Regions from separate parts of the Acutalibacter caecimuris genome, predicted to be linked through region 1. Evidence: predicted binding sites of a transcription regulator. Region 1 holds the regulator's gene; each other region holds the start of a gene.
What was found. The regulator LexA, encoded in region 1, represses DNA repair genes until DNA is damaged. The targets are predictions, from matches to a motif close to CNAACANNTGTTNG.
Positions count from the first base shown of each region.

Region 1 (6,761 bases):
TCATCTTAAAGTACTCCTGGCACCCGCCGCCACCGGTAACGACCTTGATGTCGGTACGCTTGGCCTCGTCAATGGCTTGCAGCACGCCGATGGAGGTTTCGTCGTCCATGGAGAACACCGCGTCGATCTGGCTGTTGGCGGCCAGTACGTCGGCAAAGTCCTTCAGGCCGGCCTCGCGGGTGAACTGGGTGGAGTAGTACTCGATCTCCATGTCAGGGGCAATTTCCTTGATCTTCTCGTCAAAGCCCTGCTTGCGCAGCTCGGACACGGAACCGGAGGAGGGGACCTCCAGCACGACCACCTTGCCGGTGGTGCCGATCTTGTCCACAATATACTGGGCGCTCTGGGTGCCCATGTCCACGTTGTCGCCGGCCACATGGTACACGCCGTCTACATTGATGACGATGTCAAAGTTCACCACCGGGATGCCGGCATCCACCAGCCCCTTGATGGGGTCTTCCATGCCCTCCCACTGGGGGAAAGCCACAACAGCCTGGGCGCCCCAGGTCTTGAGCTCGTCGATCTGGTTGGTCATTTCCTCGGCGTTGTTGCTGGTCAGCAGCTTGTACTCAACGGTGTCGCTGAGTTCCTTGCAGCGGGCCTCGGCGTGGTAGGCCACACCGGCTACCCAGCCGTGGGTAACGGCAGGGGCCAAAATGCCGATTTTGAACTTCTCCCCATCCGTACCGGTGCTGGTGGCCTCGCTGGATGTGGTTTCGCTGGAAGAGTCCTCAGAACTGGAAGAATCCGGCGTAGAGGCTTCGCTGCTGGGGGTGCTGCTGGAGCTGGAACCCGCATCGTTGCCGCAGGCGGCAAAGCAGGTGCAAAGCAGCGCCACAGCCAGCAGCAGTGCAATGATTTTCTTCATGTGTGTTTTCCTCCTTAGGATCAAACCTCGAATTGGTTTTGCACAGGCCCCATATGGCCCATGCTATGCCATATTATAGCAAACTCTTTTCAAAATAGCAAGTGAAATCTTTGTGAAAAACCCCGCTGCGCTTGCCGGTACCGGCCCTTGCGCAGGGCGTAAAAACAGGGGGCGGAAAAATTTTCCAATCTTTCAAACATTCGTTTTGCATTTTAACGGAAGATATGTTATAATAAAAATAAGACACCCAAGAACCCCCGAAAACACCCCACCGGCGCCCTGGGCGCCCAGCAAACCGCCGGCCAGGCGGAGGAGGAGGCTATATCATGGAAGGCTTGACCAAGAGCCAGCAGAAGGTCTACGAGTTTATCAAGCAAACGGCCCCCGGCGGGGTGCCCCCTACCGTACGGGAGATTTGCGCTGCCACGGGGCTGCGCTCGACCTCTACCGTGCACGCGCACTTAAAGACGTTGGAGCGGCTGGGTTACATCAACCGCAGCGCGGGGATGAACCGCTCGATCCGTATTGAGGGGGCCACGCCCACCTCCCAGGTGCCCATATTGGGCCGGGTCACGGCGGGTGTGCCTATTTTGGCCGTGGAGGACATTGAGGGCTACATCCCCTTCCCCCACCGGGACGGGCGGGAACTTTTTGCCCTGCACGTGGTGGGGCTGAGTATGCGGGACGCCGGCATCCTGGACGGCGACTATGTAGTGGCCCAGCGGGAATCCACGGCCAGGGACGGGGAGATCGTGGTGGCGATGATCGACGACGAGGCCACCGTGAAACGCCTGTTCCGGGAGGAGGGCCAGGTGCGCCTACAGCCCGAAAACCCTGACTTTGAGCCGATCTACTCCGACCATGTTGCGGTGCTGGGCAGGGTCGTCGCTGTGGTGCGGTATTACTGAGGATTGCCACAGATTGCCCCGCGCCGGGCAAAAGCTTAGAGGCCTTTATCTGCCGCCCTGGCTGGGGGAGGGGGCTTGCGGGCCGCCCAAACGTTTTGCCCCCTTCCCCCCCATGGCGGGCGGTGGGGGCTCCCGTAGCCCTGCCTTAGCGGGAGGGTTCCTCCGTCAAATACGCCTCCAGGGGTTTCAAGCTATCCCGCTGGGTCTGGTCAAAATCGTGCTGGATATTTTGCAGCATGATTTTTTCTTTTGGGGAACCGCCAGGGGCGTTGGCCTTGTTTTTTAGCATCTTCTTAAAAACGGCCATCAGCAGGCGGTCGACGGGGTTCATGGCGCCATAGCGCAGGCCGCCCTGCAAGTAAAAGGGCTTGATAAAGCTTAACTCCTCGGGCTGGAAGTTCTCCCGCTCGACCCGGCGGACGTCGGCGGGGTCCGGGGGCATGGCGCCCACAAAGAACACGGCGGCCTGCTTGCCCCGCAGGCGGGGCAGCTGTTTTTTGAACCATTTCAGCCCGTTTATCTTGCCCACATACAGCGCGCCCCCAAAGGCTACGGCCTGGTACTTGGCCAGGTCTACCGTGTGGCGCTGGGCGTATTCTACACAGTCGCAGTGCAGGTCTTGCTGCAGCCACTGGGCATACGTACGGGTGAACCCGGTTTTGGACGTGTAGATGATCAATATTTGGTTGCTCATACGCGATTCTCCTTTTTTCTGTTGACGTCCCCGTTCTGCGCCTGAAACAGCCGGATATGGGCTTGCAGCCGGGGCAGGGCCTGGGCCCAGTCCCCGCACAGTTCTAGCAGCAGGAACACCCCGCCGTAAAACTCCAGGGCCAGGGCCGCCGGGTCACCGGGCCGGAGGGCGCCGGTTTCCATCAGTGAGGCAAAAACCGCCTGCTGCACCGCCAGCGGGAACTGGCAGTACAACTGCCTGTACAGCGTACCGGCCCGTTGGTCCTCATACCGGCACAGGGCCAGCAAGCGGCGGAACCGGGTGTTCCAGGGGTCTTCGAAAAAGTACCGAAACACCTCCAGCACGGTTTCCTCTAACGCGGGGCCCTGGCGCTGAAAGGCTTTCATCTCTTCATCCGGCCCAAAGGGCAGGCCCCGGCTGCGGTAGTATTCTTTCGCCTTTTCCCAGCAAATATCCACAATGGCGTCAAATATCTCCCTTTTCCCGGCGAAATGGTTGTAGAGCGAACTTTCCCGTATGCCCACCGCCTTGGCAATGTCCCGCATGGACACCGCCGCGTATCCCCGGCAGGAGAACAGCTCCAGGGCCTCCCATAGTATTTTCTCTTTTGTAGCCATTGTATCCCTCCCGTGCGAACGATTGATAGTTTCTTTATTATACTATCAACTGTTCGTGCTGTCAAGCTATCCCGCAAAAAAGAACCACCATAAGCATTCTGCCTGCTTACGGTGGTTCCTTATGTTATCGGTTATGCAATCCGGCGGGCTGCCTTAGCCCTACCGGACGGGGGGGTTCAGCAGTCGTTGGGGTCCAGGGTGAACCGGAAGGAGAACTTCTCTTCCTCCAGCCGGTACTTCTGGATGAGCATGGGCCCGCAACTGTTGGAGCCTACGCCGCTCATCTTGTAGTCTACACACAGCACGGTGCCGCCACAGGGCTCGATCTCATAATCATGCATTTTGGCGGTCAGTTCCTCCTGGGTATAGGGGGAAACCTGTAGCGAGAACGTGTCCTCGCTGCCCACGGTGAGCCCGCGGCTGCCGTTGTGCAGCACGGCCCGGCGGCAACCATAGTGGGAGCCGTTTTCCTGGGGCTTAAGGTAATGCTCTACCATGTCCGCCACGGTGCTGGCATAGGTGCCAAGCCGGCTGGCCCGGTGCTTGTCGGCATAACTCTCGAAGGGGCCATAGCCGTAGTACTCCACCTCGCCAAATGCCTTGGGCAGGAACATACGCACGCCGAACCGGGGCAGGAAGGGGAACCGGGTGTCCCGCTGGGCGTCCAACTCGCAGCGGATGCGCCCCTGGGCGTCTACGGTCCACTGGGCGTCCACGGTTACAAAGGGCTTAATGGTCAGGGCGGCAATGCCCAGGCGGCAGTGGATGACAGCCTCCCCCTGGGGGCCGTTGTGGGCTTTGACCTCATACACCCGCACGGTGTGGCGGTCGTAGCCGGCCTCGGTCCACTTTTCCTTCACATACTGGTCGTTGTCCGTGGGGGCGCGCCACAGGTTCCACTCCATGGGGCGGGCTATAAAGGCCGTGTTCATATGGCAGATCTCCTGGAACAGGCCGGTCTGCTTGCAGAAGGCATAGCGGAACCCGCTGCCGGACAGGGTCACTTCCCGCGGGGTTTCGCTGATGCTGACCTGCCCTGCCGCCACAGGGGCCGGGGCGGGCAGCTCGTTGCTGAGGATGATCTCGTCAAAGCCCAGCTCATGGCCGGCCTCCAGCACAGGCACGTTCTCCCTGGCCTCGTAGATAAAGGTAATGGTGCTGTCGCCGGTGGTGGGCAGGCCCTCTACGGTTACGGTGCCCTCGCAGTGGGGGGCAATGGCGGGCATTTCCAAATCGCCCCGCTGGGTGATTTCCCCGTTTACCATCACCTCATAGCGCAGGGTGGCAAAGTCGGCGGTATTGGTAAAGTCCCGGTAATTGTGCAGGGTAAAGGTGTTTTCCCCGGTTTTGGCGGCCCGGATAGGCCGGATGACGTTTTTGAACTCCTTTAGCCCCGTGTGGGGGGTACGGTCAGGGTATACCAGGCCGTCCATGCAGAAGTTGCCGTCATGGGGGAACTCGTCATGGTCGCCGCCGTAGCGGTAGATAGGCCGGTTGTCCGGGGTCTGGCCGCCGTATACGGCGTGGTCACACCACTCCCATACAAAGCCGCCGCAGAACCCGTCATGTTCCATAATCAGTTGCTGGTAATCCTCCGGGTCCCCGGGGCCGTTGCCCATAGCGTGGATATACTCGCACAGGATGAAGGGGGGACGGCGGCCTTCCCAGTTCTTGTCGATCTCCCCGCCCGCAAAGTAGTCGCTGATGGTGACCTCTTTGCCGGGCCAGGGCATATTCTGGCGCTCGATGGGGGAGTACATCCGGCTGTACAGGTCGATCATAGAGAGGTCCGGCTTGCGGTCCTTGTGGTAGGTCATGCAGTTTTCATAGTGCAGCAGGCGGGAGGGGTCATACCCCTTTACCCAGCGGCCGGCGTTCTCGCCGTTCTCGCCCCAGCCGCTCTCGTTGCCCAAAGACCAGATCACCACCGAGGCGCAGTTCTTATCCCGGATAACATTGCGCTGGCTGCGGTCCAGGATAGCCTCCTTGAACTGGGGGTCATCCATAGAGTCGGCGTAGTTTTCCAGGCTGTAGGCCCCCAGTTGGGTGGCAAAGCCGTGGCTCTCCAAGTCGGCCTCGCCGATGACGTAAAAGCCCAGCTCGCTGCAAAGCTGCGGGAACCAGGGGGCGTTGGGGTAATGGCTGGTGCGGATGGCGTTCACATTGTGCTGTTTCATCAGCAGCAGGTCCCGCGCGGCCTGCTCGTGGCTGATGGTATAGCCGGTTACGGGGTCGCTGTCGTGGCGGTTCACGCCCCTAAACTTGATGGCCACGCCGTTGAGCAGTACCACGCCGTCCTTTACCTCGATCTTCCGCAGGCCCACAGCCTGCTCGATAACCTCCCCGGCGGTGCGGAGGGTAAGGGTGTACTGCGCCGGATGCTCGGCGTTCCACAGGATGGGCTTATCAAGCTCGAAGGTAAGGGCGCCGCCCTCCCCGGCAAAGGATGCCTCTCCCACCGGCTGGCCGCCGGGGCCGCACAGGGTGGCTTTTAGGTCGATAGCGCCTTCCGGCTCCAACTCTACCGTTACCGTGGCGTGGGAGAAGTCCTCGTTAAAGCTTTCCTTTACAAAGAAGTCCCGCAGGAATGCCTGGGGCCGCTCCAGCAGGTACACGTCCCGGAAGATGCCGCTCATACGCAGCTTGTCCTGGTCCTCCAGGTAGGTGCCGTCGCACCACTGTAGCACCAGCACGGTTACGGTGTTTTCTCCCTCCTGCAAAAGCTTGGTGACCTCAAACTCGGAGGTGCTGTGGGAAACCTGGCTGTACCCGGCGAAAGCGTCGTTGATCCACAGGTAAAAGCAGGAATCTACCCCTTCAAAGTTCAAGAACCAGCGCTCTTGGGCCAGCCGCCCGGTGGGCATGGCAAAGGTAGCCTGGTACAGGCCGCAGGGGTTCTCCTCCGGCACAAAGGGCGGGTCTACGGGTATGGGGAACCGGACATTGGTGTACATATGCCGGCCAAAGCCGCTGTTCTGCCAGCAAGAGGGCACGGTGATGCTGGTGGTAAGTTCCGTGCGCAGGCAGCCGTCCTCGTCTACGGCGTCCAAAAAGGAGTCGAAGTACTGGAAGGCCCATTCACCGTTCAGGCTGTGGACACGGGCTTCCCCCTCCGGGCTCTGGGGCAGGTAATAGGCCCGGTTGGGCTGGGTGCCAATGTGCAGCGAGTAGGGGTCTTCGTGGTAGCGTGCGGGTAACTTGCACATAAAAAATTTCCTTTCTCTGGATGTTGGATTTGACTTTCGGGCAGATAAGCACTATACTATATAAGGCTTGTCCTTAGCTTACACGGAATTGGTAAATTAGTCAATAGCTTTTTTGAAAATAAAATCAGATATAGTAAAAATAGTAAAACCGCAAACCGTACCGTGGGCAATAAGTTAAAAAGCGGGCCGCCATATGTAGGCATCCTGAAGGCAATACCGCGCAATACGGCACTTACGGCGTTAGCCGCGCATGGTGCGGTGCTGCCTTAAAGGCCTGGGGCGGATACGGGGCGGCCAAGGGGACACAAAGAAGGAAAACAGAAGGAGAGGATATGATGACCGTCTACATCTATTTGGGCGCGGCCCTTTGCGGGGGTATGTGGTTCCTGTCCAACCGGCGGTTCCGGGAGGGTAGGGGCAGGCTGTTCGGCCTGTGGTCCGGGCTGCTGCTGTTGGCGGCCCTGGTGC
Region 1 covers NZ_JAWXXJ010000008.1:139,180-145,940, reverse strand. Annotated here, with positions in the region: gene U8U01_RS06565 (ABC transporter substrate-binding protein) at 1-868, opposite strand, end outside; gene lexA (transcriptional repressor LexA) at 1,195-1,776, shown strand; gene U8U01_RS06555 (flavodoxin domain-containing protein) at 1,922-2,470, opposite strand; gene U8U01_RS06550 (TetR/AcrR family transcriptional regulator) at 2,467-3,087, opposite strand; gene U8U01_RS06545 (glycoside hydrolase family 2 TIM barrel-domain containing protein) at 3,264-6,293, opposite strand; gene U8U01_RS06540 (glycosyltransferase family 39 protein) at 6,626-6,761, shown strand, end outside.

Region 2 (6,761 bases), on a different contig from region 1:
CTTCTCCGCGATGAGGGGGATATAGGTGGAATCGTTGCGGGTGCCCCGGTGGGGGTCGGGGGCCATGTAGGGGGCGTCGGTTTCCAGCAGCAGGCGGTCCAGGGGGATGGCCCGGGCGACCTCGGTTATTTTGCGGGCGTTTTTAAAGGTGACCGCCCCGCCGATGCCAATGTACATCCCCAGATCCACAATCGCGCGGGCCATCTCTACGCTGCCGGAAAAGCAGTGCACGACCCCCTGGGGGCGGTAGAGCCGGAGCAGTTCCAGCACGTCGGAGTGGGCGTCCCGGTCATGGACACAGACGGGGAACCCCATCTGGTTGGCCAACTCCAACTGGGCGGTGAACACCTGGATCTGCCGGTCCCGCGGGGCGGTGTCCTTCCAGTGGTAGTCCAGGCCGATTTCGCCCACGGCTACGGCGCCGCCCTCCAGCCAGACCCGCAGGCAGTCCAGCCAGTTTTCCGGCAGGGAGTCATCGATCTCCTCCGGGTGGATGCCCACTGCCGCGAAGAAGTAGGGGTTCAGGTCGGCCAGCCCCATAGAGGCGGCGCAGCTACGGATGCGGGTGCCCATGTTGATAACACAGCGCACACCGCCTAGGGGTAACTCGTGCTCCAGCAACCAGGCCCTGTCGCCGGCAAAGGCATCGTCATCGTAATGGGCGTGGGAATCGTAGATCTCGTAGATCTCTTTTGCGGGCATAGCTATCCTCCTTTCAGGGAGAAGGGACAAGGGTTTACCGCGGGTAAAGGCCGCATAGCTTTGCCCGCGGCAGCTTACCGGAGCCTGGAACCTACCGGGAGGCCGTCGGTAAAGAGGACCCGGACCCCCTCGCCGGCGTCCGCGGCCAGGATCATGCCCTGGCTCTCTACGCCGCAGAGGGTGGCGGGGCGCAGGTTGGACACCACGGCTACCTGGCGGCCCACCAGCTCCTCCGGCTTATAGTACTGGGCAATGCCGGAGGCCACGGTGCGCAGGGTGGCGGTGCCGTCATCCAGGGTGAGGCGCAAAAGCTTTTTGGCCCGCTTGACGGGCTGGCAATCGACCACCTTGGCCACCCGCAGGTCAATGGACATGAAGTCCTCGATACCGATCTTTAAGGTTTCGTGGAGCTGCTGGCCCAGGCGGATGCGGGCTTCCATATCCGGGTCCGGGGCGGCGGCAGCGGCTTTTTCAGCGGCGTACTTCTCCTCCAGCCGGGCGTAGACGTCGTCCAGTTCCTGGCGCTGGAAGAGGATTTCCGGCTTGTCCGTCACCTTGCCGCCCTTAACAGGGTAGTTGTGGGCCTGGGCCAGGTGCTCCCAGGGCAGGGGAACGGTGCCCAACTGCCGGAGGATGGACACGGAGGTATCCGGCATAAAGGGGAAGAGCAGGGTGGCGCCGGTGGTGATGGAATCGGCCAGGTTATACAGCACCGTGGACAGCCGGGCGTACTTGAAGGTATCTTTGGCCAGCAGCCAGGGGGCGGTTTCGTCAATATATTTATTGCAGCGCTTGAACAGGGTGAAGAGCTCGTTGAGGGCGTCGGCGGTGTGCAACTGGTCCATCTTTGCCGCCATTTTGTCCCGGCAGGCGCTGACCACGGCCCGCAGGTCATCGTCGCAGGGCTCGGCCACGCCGCAGTCCTCCACCTTGCCGTCAAAATACTTATTGAGCATGGAGATGGTGCGGTTTACCAGGTTGCCCAGCACATTGGCCAGGTCGCTGTTGGTGCGGTTGTTCACGGCCTCCCAGGTGATGTCGCCGTCGCTTTCAAAGGGGAGCTCCCGCAGCACGAAGTACCGCACGGCGTCTACGTCGAAGATATCCACCAGGTCATCGGCATACAGGACATTGCCGGCGGATTTGCTCATCTTGCCCCCGTCCATCATGAACCAGGGGTGGCCGAACACCTGCTTGGGCAGGGGTAGGCCCAGGGCCATGAGGAAGATGGGCCAGTAGATGGTGTGGAACCGGGTGATGTCTTTGCCGATAACGTGCAAGTCGGCGGGCCAGAACCGGTTGAAGAGCTCGCCGCTTTCGCCGCCGCAGTGATAGCCGATGCCGGTAATATAGTTGGTTAGGGCATCCAGCCAGACATAGACCACGTGCTGGGGGTCAAAGTCTACGGGCACACCCCACTTGATGGAGGTGCGGGACACGCAAAGGTCTTGCAGGCCGGGCAGCAGGAAGTTGTTCATCATCTCGTTGCGGCGGGACACGGGCTGGATGAAGTCCGGGTGGGCGTTGATGTGGTCGATGAGCCGCTGGGCGTAGTTGCTCATCTTGAAGAAATAGGCCTCCTCCTTTTCCGGGCGGGGGGCGCGGCCGCAGTCGGGGCACTTGCCGTCTACCAACTGGCTTTCGGTGAGGAAGGACTCGCATTCGTCGCAATAGAGGCCCTCGTAGGCGCCTTTATAGATATCCCCCTGGTCATAGAGCTTTTTGAAAATCTTTTGCACCTCTTTGACGTGGTATTCGTCGGTGGTGCGGATAAAGTGGTCGTAGGAGAGGTTCATCAGGTCGAACTGCTGCCGGACCAGGGCGGCGGTGCCGTCTACGTACGCCTGGGGGGTAACGCCCTGGGCTTTGGCCTTTTGCTCGTTCTTTTTGCCGTGTTCGTCGGTGCCGGTCTGAAAGTATACGTCATAGCCCTGCATACGCTTGAAACGGGCGATGGCGTCCGCCACAACGGGGTCGGACACATTGCCGATGTGGGGCTTGCCAGAGGTGTAGGCAATGGCGGTGGTGATATAATATTTCCCTTTATAGTTGTTTTCCATAGTTTCCTCCCAAAGTAACGGTTCTACCGTATGATCTTACTGTGCCATGGCCGGACGCCCGGCCATGTGTGCGGGGGTCACATTCGCCGGGAAAACACATTACACTTTATGATGGCCAAAAAGATGCGCAACTTACCTTCCTCCTCCCATGATCTGCGGCAAACGGCGGGGCTGCTAACGCATCAGCAGCGCGGAGAACACCGCGGCCAGCATCAGAAGGGCCAGCAGGCCGGCGGTGACCCGCACGAAAAGGGTCCGCTTATCTCTCATAAACGCCTCCAGTTTCCGTATAAAACTGTAATTAACATATATTTTACCATTTATTTCCTGATTTGTAAATACTTGTTTTTAAAGGGGGCGGGGGACAGCCTATTTAAAAGGTATACAAAAAGCGCCGGGGGTGGCCCCGGGCGCTTTTTGGGTAGAATTTGCCGGCGGTTGGGGGTCAATCCCGCAGGATGACACCGTTGCCGTCGAACCGGGGGTTGTTGGAGGAGAGGAGGCCCACAGCCTCGATGAAACCCCAGATGAAGGCGGCGATAGAGCCCAGGCCGCAGGTGAACAGGCCCACTGCCAGGCAGAGGATAAGCTGGATGGTGCCCCGTGTATTGAACCCCAGGTAGAAGTTGTGGATGCCCAGGCCCCCCAGCATAAAGGCCAGCAGGCCGGCAGCCAGGCGGCTTTTTTGCTGATAGCCCGGAGGGGGCGTGGTGTACTTGGGCTGCTGGGGCCGCGCCTGGTAGCTTTGGGCCGTGAAGTTGGGGGGCTGGTAGCCGTTGGGCTCAGGCGGGGCGTTGAAATTGTAGTTGTAGGTGGCGTACTGCACAGGGGGCTGCTCCTGCCCGGGCTGCTGAGGGGGCGCCGGCTGGGGCTCCGGGGCGGGAGGCTCCGGGGCACGGGGCGGCTGGGGGAACTGGATGGACGGGGCCACCGGGTCCGGCTCCAGGGTGAGCTGGGGGGTGGGGGGCGTCCAAGCGGGCTCCTCTGCCGGTTGGGGGGCTGGCTGCCCGGCCGGCGCAGGCTGGGGCGTTTCCGGGGTGGAGGGGGTTACGGGGTTTTCCGGGGTGGGGGTGTTGTTATCAAGATCACACATGGTTGGCTCCTCCTTATCAGTCTTTTAGGTAGACGCCGTTGGCGTCGGTGTTGATGCGGCCGTCCAGCAGCTTGACGCCGTCCATGATGCCCCAGATGGCCATGGCGATGGCGCCGAAACCGCAGGTGAGAAAGGAAACCAGCAGTTGGATGAGCCCCCGTGAGGTATTGCCCAGGTAAAAGCTGTGGACGCCGTAGGCACCCAGCAGGATGGCCAGGATGCCCGCCGCCATGCGGCTGCGCTGTAAGTAGCCGGGAGGCGGGTCGATGCCCGCCTGGGGCTGGTACTGGGGAGGATTGTACATGGGTTGCTGGCCCTGGGGCTGGTAGCCGTTGTTGTTGTAATCTGCCATATCAATGCACCTCTTTGAAATATTTTTTGCCCGATATCCTGTTGTGCCCTTATCTTACCACGCGGGGCGGGGGGAAGCAAGGGGTTAGGGGGAAAAGTAAGGGATTCTTAATTTACCGAAAGGGTTTTGACAGGGGTTTGGAAAAAAATTTGAAAAAAAACAAAAAAATTTTCGGAAAGTTTCCTTTTAGAGGGAAACTTTTTGGGTTTTTGGAGGGATATATGAGAGGGCTTTTACGGGGAACGCAAAAGGGGCGGTGGCCGGGAGGTCCCGGAAAGCCTTATTGGATTACAGGGGAAAGGGGATGGACGAAATACTGGGGTTTCGGAAAAAACGGGGGGCTGCCGCGGCCTGTGTGCAGACAGGCCGCGGCCAATGCCTGGCGAGCCTGCCCCTGGGCGCGGGGGAATGGGGGCTGTACCGGGCCCTGCGGGAGAATGTGCCCATTATTGACGCGGCTATTTACAAGCTGCGGCGGCTGATTGGGGAGTTCCGGGTAAGCTGCCCGGACCCGGAGGCCCAGGCGCGGCTGCACGGGTTTTTGGAGGGGGTACAGGTGAACGCGGCCGGGGCGGGCATCTACGAGTTTTTGGGGGTGTATTTGGAGGAGCTGGTCACGTACGGCAACGCCGTGGGGGAGATGGTGGTAAGCGGCGGGCAGGTGGCGGCCCTGTACAACGCGGGGTTGCAGGACCTGGAACTGGAGGCGGACGGGGCCCTGGGCATAAAGGTGTGGGCCCGGACCGGCCAGGGGAAACAGGCCTGCCCGTACCCGGAACTGCTGCTGGTTTCGGCCCTGAACCCGGCGGCGGGGTCACCTTGGGGGACTTCCCTGCTGCGGGGGCTGCCTTTCGTCAGCCAGGTGCTGTTGCAGATCTACCAGGCCCTGGGGAAGAACTGGGAGCGGCTGGGCAATGTGCGGTTTGCGGTGACTTGCCGCCCGGACGGCATGATGGCCCCGGCCGGGGACCGGGCCGGACAGGTGGCCGCGGAGTGGAGAAGGGTGATGGCCAGCCAGGAGCCCATGGACTTTGTGGCCGTGGGGGATGTGGATATACGGGCCATTGGCGCGGATAACCAGATACTGGACAGCCAGGTGCCGGTGCGGCAGATGCTGGAGCAGATTGTGGCAAAGCTGGGGCTGCCCCCTTTTTTGCTGGGGCTCTCCTGGTCGTCTACGGAGCGGATGTCCAGCCAGCAGGCGGATGTGCTGACCAGCGAACTGGAGGCCTACCGGCGGATATTGACGCCGGTGGCCAGGAAGATCTGCCAGACCTGGCTGGTTTTGGAGGGCTACCCGCCGGCGTGCGGCATCCACTGGGAGGAGATTACCATGCAGGACGAGGTGGACCATGCCAACGCCATGTACGCCGCGGCCAGGGCACGGAAACTGGAGTTTGAACTGGAACAGGCCAGAAAGGCCGCAGGAGAGGACAGGCAGGTACCGGAAGAATAAGGAAAGGGGCGTGGAGCAGTTGAAAGACGGTTTGGTGATGAAGGCAGGGGCGCCGGGGCAGGGGGAGATGGAGGAGATCAACCGCTATACACGGCGGCCTTACGGGCCGGAGGAGGTGTATACCTTCGCGCTGGTGCTATGCGACAATGAGATTGACCGGGACTATGAGCGGTTTGCCCTGGAGAGCCTGGAGAAATTGCAGGCGCTGTTTTTGGGCAGGACCTGCATTTTGGACCACGAACTGAAAAGCGCCAACCAGACGGCGCGCATCTACCACACGGAAGTGGAACGGGCGCCGGGGCAGATGACCAGGGCCGGGGAGCCGCTGGCCAGGCTGACAGCCAAAGCGTACCTGCCCCGCACCGAGGGGACAAGGGAAACGGTGGAGTTGATTGACAGCGGTATTTTGAAGGAGGTGAGCGTCAGTTGCGCGGTGGGACGGCGGGTGTGCGGCCTGTGCGGGAAAGAAAGCTGCGGCCATGAGAAAGGGAAGGTTTATGGGGGCAGGCTGGCCCATGTGGTGCTGCTGGAGCCTACGGACGCCTATGAGTGCTCGTTTGTAGCGGTGCCGGCCCAGCGGGGCGCGGGGGTGACAAAGGGCTTTGACGGCCGGGGCGTGGAGGTGGAAAAGCTGTTGCAGGCCCTGCCCCAGGGGGATGTGCTGCTGCGCAAGGGGCAGGTACGGGAGATCGGGGCGCGGTTTAGGGAACTGGCGGAAAAGGCCCGGTGGGGCAGGGCGTACCGCCGGGGGATGGAAAGCAATGTGCTGAAGTACAGCGCGGTTACGCAGCCGGAAGTGCCCCGGCAGGTTATGCAGGCGGTGGTAGAGGGGCTGGGGATGGAAGAACTGGCACTGCTGGAAAAAGCCTACGCGGCCATGGCCCAGCGCACCATCCCCCTTCGCCCGCAACTGGCCCCTGACCCGGAGGCAAAGCGGGAAGGGGGGAACGGGGCCTTCCGCATATAGCCGCTTATACCCGGTAAGCCCCGGAGGGGCGGATCAGGGCGGGTTTATAGGGGGATGATTGCCGGGTATGGAGGGGTTAAGGGGCAGATACCGGGGGGATAGGGAGGGGATAGGAGGCGGGTATGGGGTGG
Region 2 covers NZ_JAWXXJ010000001.1:10,267-17,027, forward strand. Annotated here, with positions in the region: gene U8U01_RS00055 (TatD family hydrolase) at 1-702, opposite strand, end outside; gene metG (methionine--tRNA ligase) at 777-2,762, opposite strand; gene U8U01_RS00065 (TM2 domain-containing protein) at 3,208-3,855, opposite strand; gene U8U01_RS00070 (TM2 domain-containing protein) at 3,872-4,207, opposite strand; gene U8U01_RS00075 (serine/threonine protein phosphatase) at 4,512-5,663, shown strand; gene U8U01_RS00080 (hypothetical protein) at 5,674-6,630, shown strand.
Region 2: the regulator LexA is predicted to act here: its motif matches at 4,368-4,381, upstream of U8U01_RS00075 (serine/threonine protein phosphatase).

Region 3 (6,761 bases), on a different contig from region 1:
ATGGAGATCAGGTCCTCCTGGTCGTTGGTGCTGACGTAGTATTTTTTGACGATGTGGGCCACCAGGCGCAAGTTGTGCTCGATAAGCTGCCGGCGGGCGGCGGGGCTGCCGGCGGCCATTTCGGCCAGGGCTTTTTTCTCCTGCGCGGCGGTGAGGGCCCGTGGAAAACTGCCTGCGCCAGTGACGTGGAGCATCAGGTAGACAAGGTGGGAGAACAGGTCCAGCAGGCTGGATAAAAACAGGAAACCCATAGGGAACACCCTTTCACACAGAGTTGTTTATGCTGGTAAAGTGTATGAAGGGGCGGGGCGGGAACTTGCCTGTACAGGGAAATTTAGGGGGGATTTTAGGGAGGGCCTGTTTGCGCATAGGGGAAAAGCGGCCGGGTGTGCGGGGAACCCCCACCAACCTTCCGGCCGGCGGGGGTTCATACAGAAGGGGGGCTTTCACGTTTTAAGCAGGGACTAGAACACCAGGTCGTAGTTGACCGGGGTGTAGAACAGCTCCCGCACGGCATCGGGGGCATGGGTTTGGCCCAGCACCCACATCAGCTTGGTTACGGTGGCCTCCAGGGTCATGTCGTAGGGCTCCAGCAGGCGGTAGCGCTCTTTGACCCGGTGGCCTACCTGGTACACGGAGAGGTCGCTGCCCTCTTGGGGCACCTGGGTGGCCAGGACCACGGTTTTGCCGGCCTGGGCCAGGGCGTCCAGTTGGCCCAGGTATACGTCCGGGATGCCGCCTACGCCGTAGCTTTCGATAATGAGGCCGTCGCAGAGGGCGCCGGTGGCGGCGAAAGCCTGGGGGTCCAGGCCGGGGGTAAGCTTGAGCAGGGCCACGCGGGTATTGAGGCTGTGGGTGAACTGGGGCGCGCCGGCGCAGTGCCAGGGGATGAACCGGGCAATGCGCCGGTCCCGGATCTCGGCGATATCCGGGAAATTGATGCTGGAAAAGGCGTTGTAGCTTTTGGTGCGGGTTTTGCGGGCCCGGGTACCGGCGATAACATGGCCCCCAAAGACAATGCACACCCCGCCCTCTTGGTGGCAGGCATAGCGCAGGCTGTCGGAGAGGTTCTGGCGGGCGTCGGTGTCCTCCTGGTCGATGGGCTTTTGGGCGCCGGTGAGCACAATGGGCTTGCGGGTGTTTTGGACCAGATAGGACAGGGCTGCGGCGGTATAGGCCAGGGTGTCGGTGCCGTGGCAGATCACGAAACCGTCGAAGGCGGTGTAGTGCTCCTCGATGGCCTTGGCCAGAAGGAGCCAGTGGCCGGGGGCAATATTGGTGCTGTCGATGTTCAGGGGCTGGAGGGCTTCTACCTGGCAGAACTCCCCGACATCCGGCACACGGGCCAGCAGTTGCCGGGGGGACAGGGCGGGGGCAAGGCCGTCCTGGGTTTTGGCGCAGGCTATGGTGCCGCCGGTGGCGATGAGCAAGATACGTTTCATGGGGTAAACTCCTTTAAAATGGCGGTATGGGCCGGCGGGGGCGGCCGGGCAGAAAAATCCCGCCCGCGGCGGGCGGACGGGGGGCCGCTACAGCAGGACAATGCCGGCGGCTTTGCACTTCTCCCTGGTTTCCCGGTCCCAGAGGGAGGCCTGGACTTCCCCGATATGGGCCTTGCCCAGCAAAAGCATACACAGCCGGCTTTGGCCGATGCCCCCGCCGATGGTGAGGGGCAGTTGGCCGGAGAGCAGCATTTGGTGGAAGGGCAGCGCCCGGCGGCTCTCGCAGCCGGACAGGCGTAGCTGGCGGTCCAGGGAGGCGGGGTCTACCCGGATGCCCATACTGCTGATCTCCATGGCCATGCCCAGCGGCTCGTGCCACAGGAGCAGGTCGCCGTTGAGCTGCCAGTCGTCGTAGTCCGGGGCGCGGCCGTCATGGGGCCGGCCGCTTTTCAGCTTGCCGCCGATCTCCCGGATGAACACGGTTTTATGCTCCTGGGTGAAACGGTTCTCCCGCTCTTTGGGGGTGAGGCCGGGCCAGCGGTCCTCCAACTCCTGGGTGGTGACAAAGGTTACGTCCCGGCAAAGCTGGGTGTTCAGGTGGGAGAACTGCCATTTCAACTCGTCCAGCGTGCCGCAGATGGCGCTGACGATCTTCTCTACGGTGTCCATGAGATAGGCTGCATGGCGGGTGTCTTTATCAATGACCTTCTCCCAGTCCCACTGGTCTACGTAGATGGAGTGGAGGTTATCCAGCTCCTCGTCCCGGCGGATGGCGTTCATATCCGCCACCAGGCCGTTGCCCACGAAGAAGTCGTAGTTGTGCAGGGCCAGGCGTTTCCACTTGGCCAGGGAGTGCACCACCTGGCCCTGGCCCCCTACGGCGGGGATATCGAACCCTACGGGGCGCTCTACGCCGTTGAGGTCGTCGTTCAGGCCGGTGGCGGGGTCTACGAACAGGGGGGCGGTGACGCGCTTGAGATGCAGGGCCGCGCAAAGCTTGACCTGGAAAATGTTTTTAATCAGGCCGATGGCTTTCTGGGTGTCGTACAGGCCCAGGGCGGGGGTGTAGCCGGTGGGGATCACAGTCATGGGGAACACTTCCAATCTTAAAAAATGAATGGCAGGGGCGCGGGGTCTTCAATATGCCGGCGGAAACTACTTTGACGGTGATAGTATAGCATATAAAATGCAATTTGTCCAGAGCGCTGTTGCAGGAGGGGGAACGGGAAGAAAAAGGGCTTGACAAAGGCGAACGGTTGTTCTATAATAGGGGTAGGGCCTAGGGCGTGTTCCCATAGAAGCTTATGTGAACACGCCCTAGGAAAGGCAGGCTTGGCCGTTTGGTAAGCCGGTTTTGTGTGAGGTGACGCTTATGGGTGGGTATCCCCGTACCAATGGGATCCTTCATGTGGATATGAATAATTTCTATGCCTCGGTGGAAACCCTGTATGCGCCGGCGTACAGGGACGTGCCCATGGCCGTGGCCGGGGACAAGGAGAGCCGCCACGGGATTATTCTGGCGAAAAATATGCTGGCAAAGGCCAGGGGGGTGAAAACCGCCGAGCCGATTTGGCAGGCCATGCGCAAGTGCCCGGACCTGCGGATTTTGCCGCCCCACCACGAGCGCTACGCCATGTTCTCGAAAATGGCGAAGGAACTGTACGCCCAGTACACCGACCAGGTGGAGCCCTTTAGCCTGGACGAGTGCTGGCTGGACGTGACCGGCAGCGCCCGGCTGTTCGGCTGCGGCAGGGAGATTGCGGAGGACATACGCCGCCGGGTGAAGGCGGAACTGGGGCTGACAGTGTCCGTGGGGGTTTCGTTTAACAAGGTGTTTGCCAAGCTGGGCAGCGACTACAAAAAGCCGGACGCGGTAACGGAGTTCGGCCCGGAGGAGATGGAAAGGATCATATGGGGGATGCCCTGCGAAGAACTGTTGTTTGTGGGGCCTAGCACCAGCAAGGCCCTGCACCGGCACGGCATCCACACCATTGGGGACATTGCCCGGATGGACATGGCCGTTATGCGCCGCCTGCTGGGCCGGATGGGCGAAACCCTGTGGGTATATGCCAACGGCCTGGACGACACCCCCGTGCAGCGGCTGGGGGAAGGGCAGGGGCCGAAAAGCATTGGCAGCAGCACCACTTTGCCCAGGGACATTACCCAGGAGGCGGATATTCGGGCGACGCTGTTTGGGCTGGCGGAAACCGTGGCCCGGCAGCTACGCGGCCAGGGGCTGAAGGCAGGGGAGGTGCAGATTACCGTGCGCAACAAGGATTTCCAGGAGTTTCAGCGGCAGACGCGGCTGGCGGCCCCGGTGTGCGACTCGCGGTCGCTTTACCGGGCGGCGCTGGAGCTGTACCATCGGGAGGACAAAAAGTGGGAAGTGCGCCTGCTGGGCGTGCGGGCCGGCCGGCTGACCCCGGCCGGGGAGAGCCAGGTCAGCCTGTTTGAGGCAGCCGACGGGCTGGAACGGCTGGAGAAACTGGAAAGCGCCGTGGACCGGGTGCGGGAGCGCTTTGGCAGCGGCTGTATAGACCGGGCCTTTGTGATGCAGGGCCGGCGGGGGGATAAGCCGGGATAGGGGCCGCCCCGGCCACGGCCGGCGGAGGAAAAAGGGCCTACCCGAAAAAGGAGCGCAGAGCGATGGATGTTTTTGAGAAACTGGAGATACTGACGGACGCGGCCAAGTATGACGTGGCGTGCACGTCCAGCGGGGTGGACCGGCCGGGGGTGCAGGGCAAGCTGGGCAGCGCGGTGAAGGCGGGCATCTGCCACAGCTTTGCGGCGGACGGGCGGTGTATCTCGCTGCTGAAGGTGCTGATGAGCAATGACTGCGCCTATGACTGCGTGTACTGTGTGAACCGCCGGTGCAACGAGGGGCGCCGGGCAACCTTTACCCCGGAGGAACTGTGCGACCTGACCATGCAGTTTTACCGGCGCAACTATATTGAGGGGCTGTTCCTCTCCTCGGCGGTGGTGAAAAACCCGGACTACACCTGCGAACTGATGCTGGCGGTGATCAAACTGCTGCGGGAGGACAGGGGCTTTTGGGGGTATGTGCACATTAAGGCTATACCAGGGGCCGACCCCCGGCTGACCGAACAGTTGGGCCGCTATGCCGACCGGATGAGCGTGAACATCGAACTGCCCTCCCAGCAGAGTTTGAAACGCCTGGCGCCCCAGAAAAGCAAGGAGAAGATATTGGCCCCCATGACCCAGATACGGGACGGCATTGCCCAGAACACCAGGGAGATTGTGAAGTACCGGGCCGCCCCCCGCTTTGTGCCGGCGGGGCAGTCTACCCAGATGATTATTGGGGCCAGCCCGGAGAGCGACCGGCAGATCTTGCTGCTGACCGAGGGGCTGTATAAGAAATTCAGCCTGAAACGGGTGTTCTTTTCCGCCTATATGCCGGTGGTGGAGGACAGCGTGCTGCCGGCGATCAACACGCCCCCGCCCCTGCTGCGGGAGCACCGGCTTTACCAGGCGGATTGGCTGCTGCGGTTTTACGGCTTTGCGGCGGGGGAGATACTGGACGACCGCAACCCGGACTTTAACCCCTTGCTGGACCCCAAATGCAACTGGGCGGTAAACCATTTGGAGCAGTTCCCGGTGGAGGTGAACACCGCGCCCTATGAAATGCTGCTGCGGGTGCCGGGCATTGGGGTGAAAAGCGCCAAGCGCATCCGGGCGGCCAGGCGGCAGTGCCGGCTGGATTTTGACGGGCTGAAAAAGCTGGGGGTGGTGCTGAAACGGGCCCGGTTCTTCATCCTGTGCGGGGGGAAGAGTATCTCGCCCCTGCCCATGGACAACCCGGCGGTGATTGCCGGGGCCATTGGGGAGGGGGCGGCCCTGCGGCGGGACGCAGGCGGGTGGCCGGGAGCGCAGTTTGAGCAACTGTCCCTGTTCGGGCCCACAAAGGAGGACGGTGTGAAATGCCTGAGCGGACAGATATGAGGGGCCCGGCCCACGTGGTGTACCGGTATGACGGCAGCTACCAGGGGTTTTTGTGCTGCGTGGCCCAGTGCTGCAACGAAAAGCGCCTGCCCCAGGGCATCCAGCGGCTGGACGAGCCCCAGGGGACGCTTTTCAGCATACGGGCCATTGACACCCGGCCGGAACTGGCCAGGCAGGTGGAGCAGTCCATTGGCCGGGGGATATCGGCCCAGGTGCTGGACAGGGTGCGCCAGGGCTTTTTGACCTGCATGGAGGAAAAGGAGCTGCGGCTGATCCGGTTTATTTTGCAGGGGTACCGCTATGGGGCGAGGGTGACGGAAATGAGCCTGGACGAGGATGTGCACGCCCTGGACAAGGCCCTGCTGTACCTGAAAAACGAGGCCCACTACCATGTGGAGTTCATCCGCTTTGCGGATTGCGGCGAGTTTTTGGCCTCCATGATCACCCCCAACAATGTGGTGCTGCCGCTGATTGTGGGGCATTTTACCCAGCGGATGAACAGAGAGAACCTGTTGATTTACGACAAGAACCACGGGATGGGGTTCCTGTACCGGGGGGGCCAGGGGGCGAAGGGGGAGTTTTTTTACGCGGACGCCCTGGAACTACCCCAGCCGGACGAGGAGGAGGAGAAATACCAGCGGCTGTGGAAACTTTTTTACAAGACCATTGCGGTGGAGGGGCGCATTAACCCCAAGCTGCGCCGGGGCAATATGCCCATGCGGTATTGGCAGAATATGACGGAGTTCCAGTGAGGGGGCCCGCCGTGCAAAAAAAGGAAGGGAGGCGGTGGCCTTCCTTCCTTTTTGATGCGTTGGGCGGGTCAGGGCGTGTCCTCGCCCTTGCGCAGGCGGGCGTAGACCTCGGTTTTAAAGAGGCGGTAGGCCACGGCGGTGACCGGGGTGCCGATCCAGATGCCCACAATGCCCAGCACGCCGCCCCAGAACATGACGGCGAACAGGGTCCACAGGGGAGGCAGGCCGATGGAGGAGCCCACCACCCGTGGGTAGATCAGGTTACCCTCTACCTGCTGGAGGACAATGAGGAAGATAAGGAAGATGAGTGCGTCAATGGGATGGACCAGCAAGAGGATGAACGCCCCGACCCCCGCGCCGATGTAGGCGCCCAGGATGGGGATGAGGGCGCCGATGGCTACCACGGAGGAGATCAGCAGGGCGTAGTCCAGTTGCAGGATGCTCATGCCTAGATAGCAGAGCACCCCCAGGATCACGCACTCGGCCAGTTGCCCCCGGATGAAGGAGAAGAACACCCGGTTGCTCAGCCTGCCGATGCGGGCGGCGGTGCGGGCCGCGCCGGCGGGCAGGAAAGCCCGCAGGGAATCTTTTGCCCCGCGGATGAGCC
Region 3 covers NZ_JAWXXJ010000023.1:19,857-26,617, reverse strand. Annotated here, with positions in the region: gene sigK (RNA polymerase sporulation sigma factor SigK) at 1-251, opposite strand, end outside; gene U8U01_RS12970 (asparaginase) at 465-1,442, opposite strand; gene asnA (aspartate--ammonia ligase) at 1,530-2,531, opposite strand; gene dinB (DNA polymerase IV) at 2,815-4,026, shown strand; gene U8U01_RS12955 (putative DNA modification/repair radical SAM protein) at 4,089-5,402, shown strand; gene U8U01_RS12950 (TIGR03915 family putative DNA repair protein) at 5,381-6,154, shown strand; gene U8U01_RS12945 (AI-2E family transporter) at 6,223-6,761, opposite strand, start outside.
Region 3: the regulator LexA is predicted to act here: its motif matches at 2,692-2,705, upstream of dinB (DNA polymerase IV).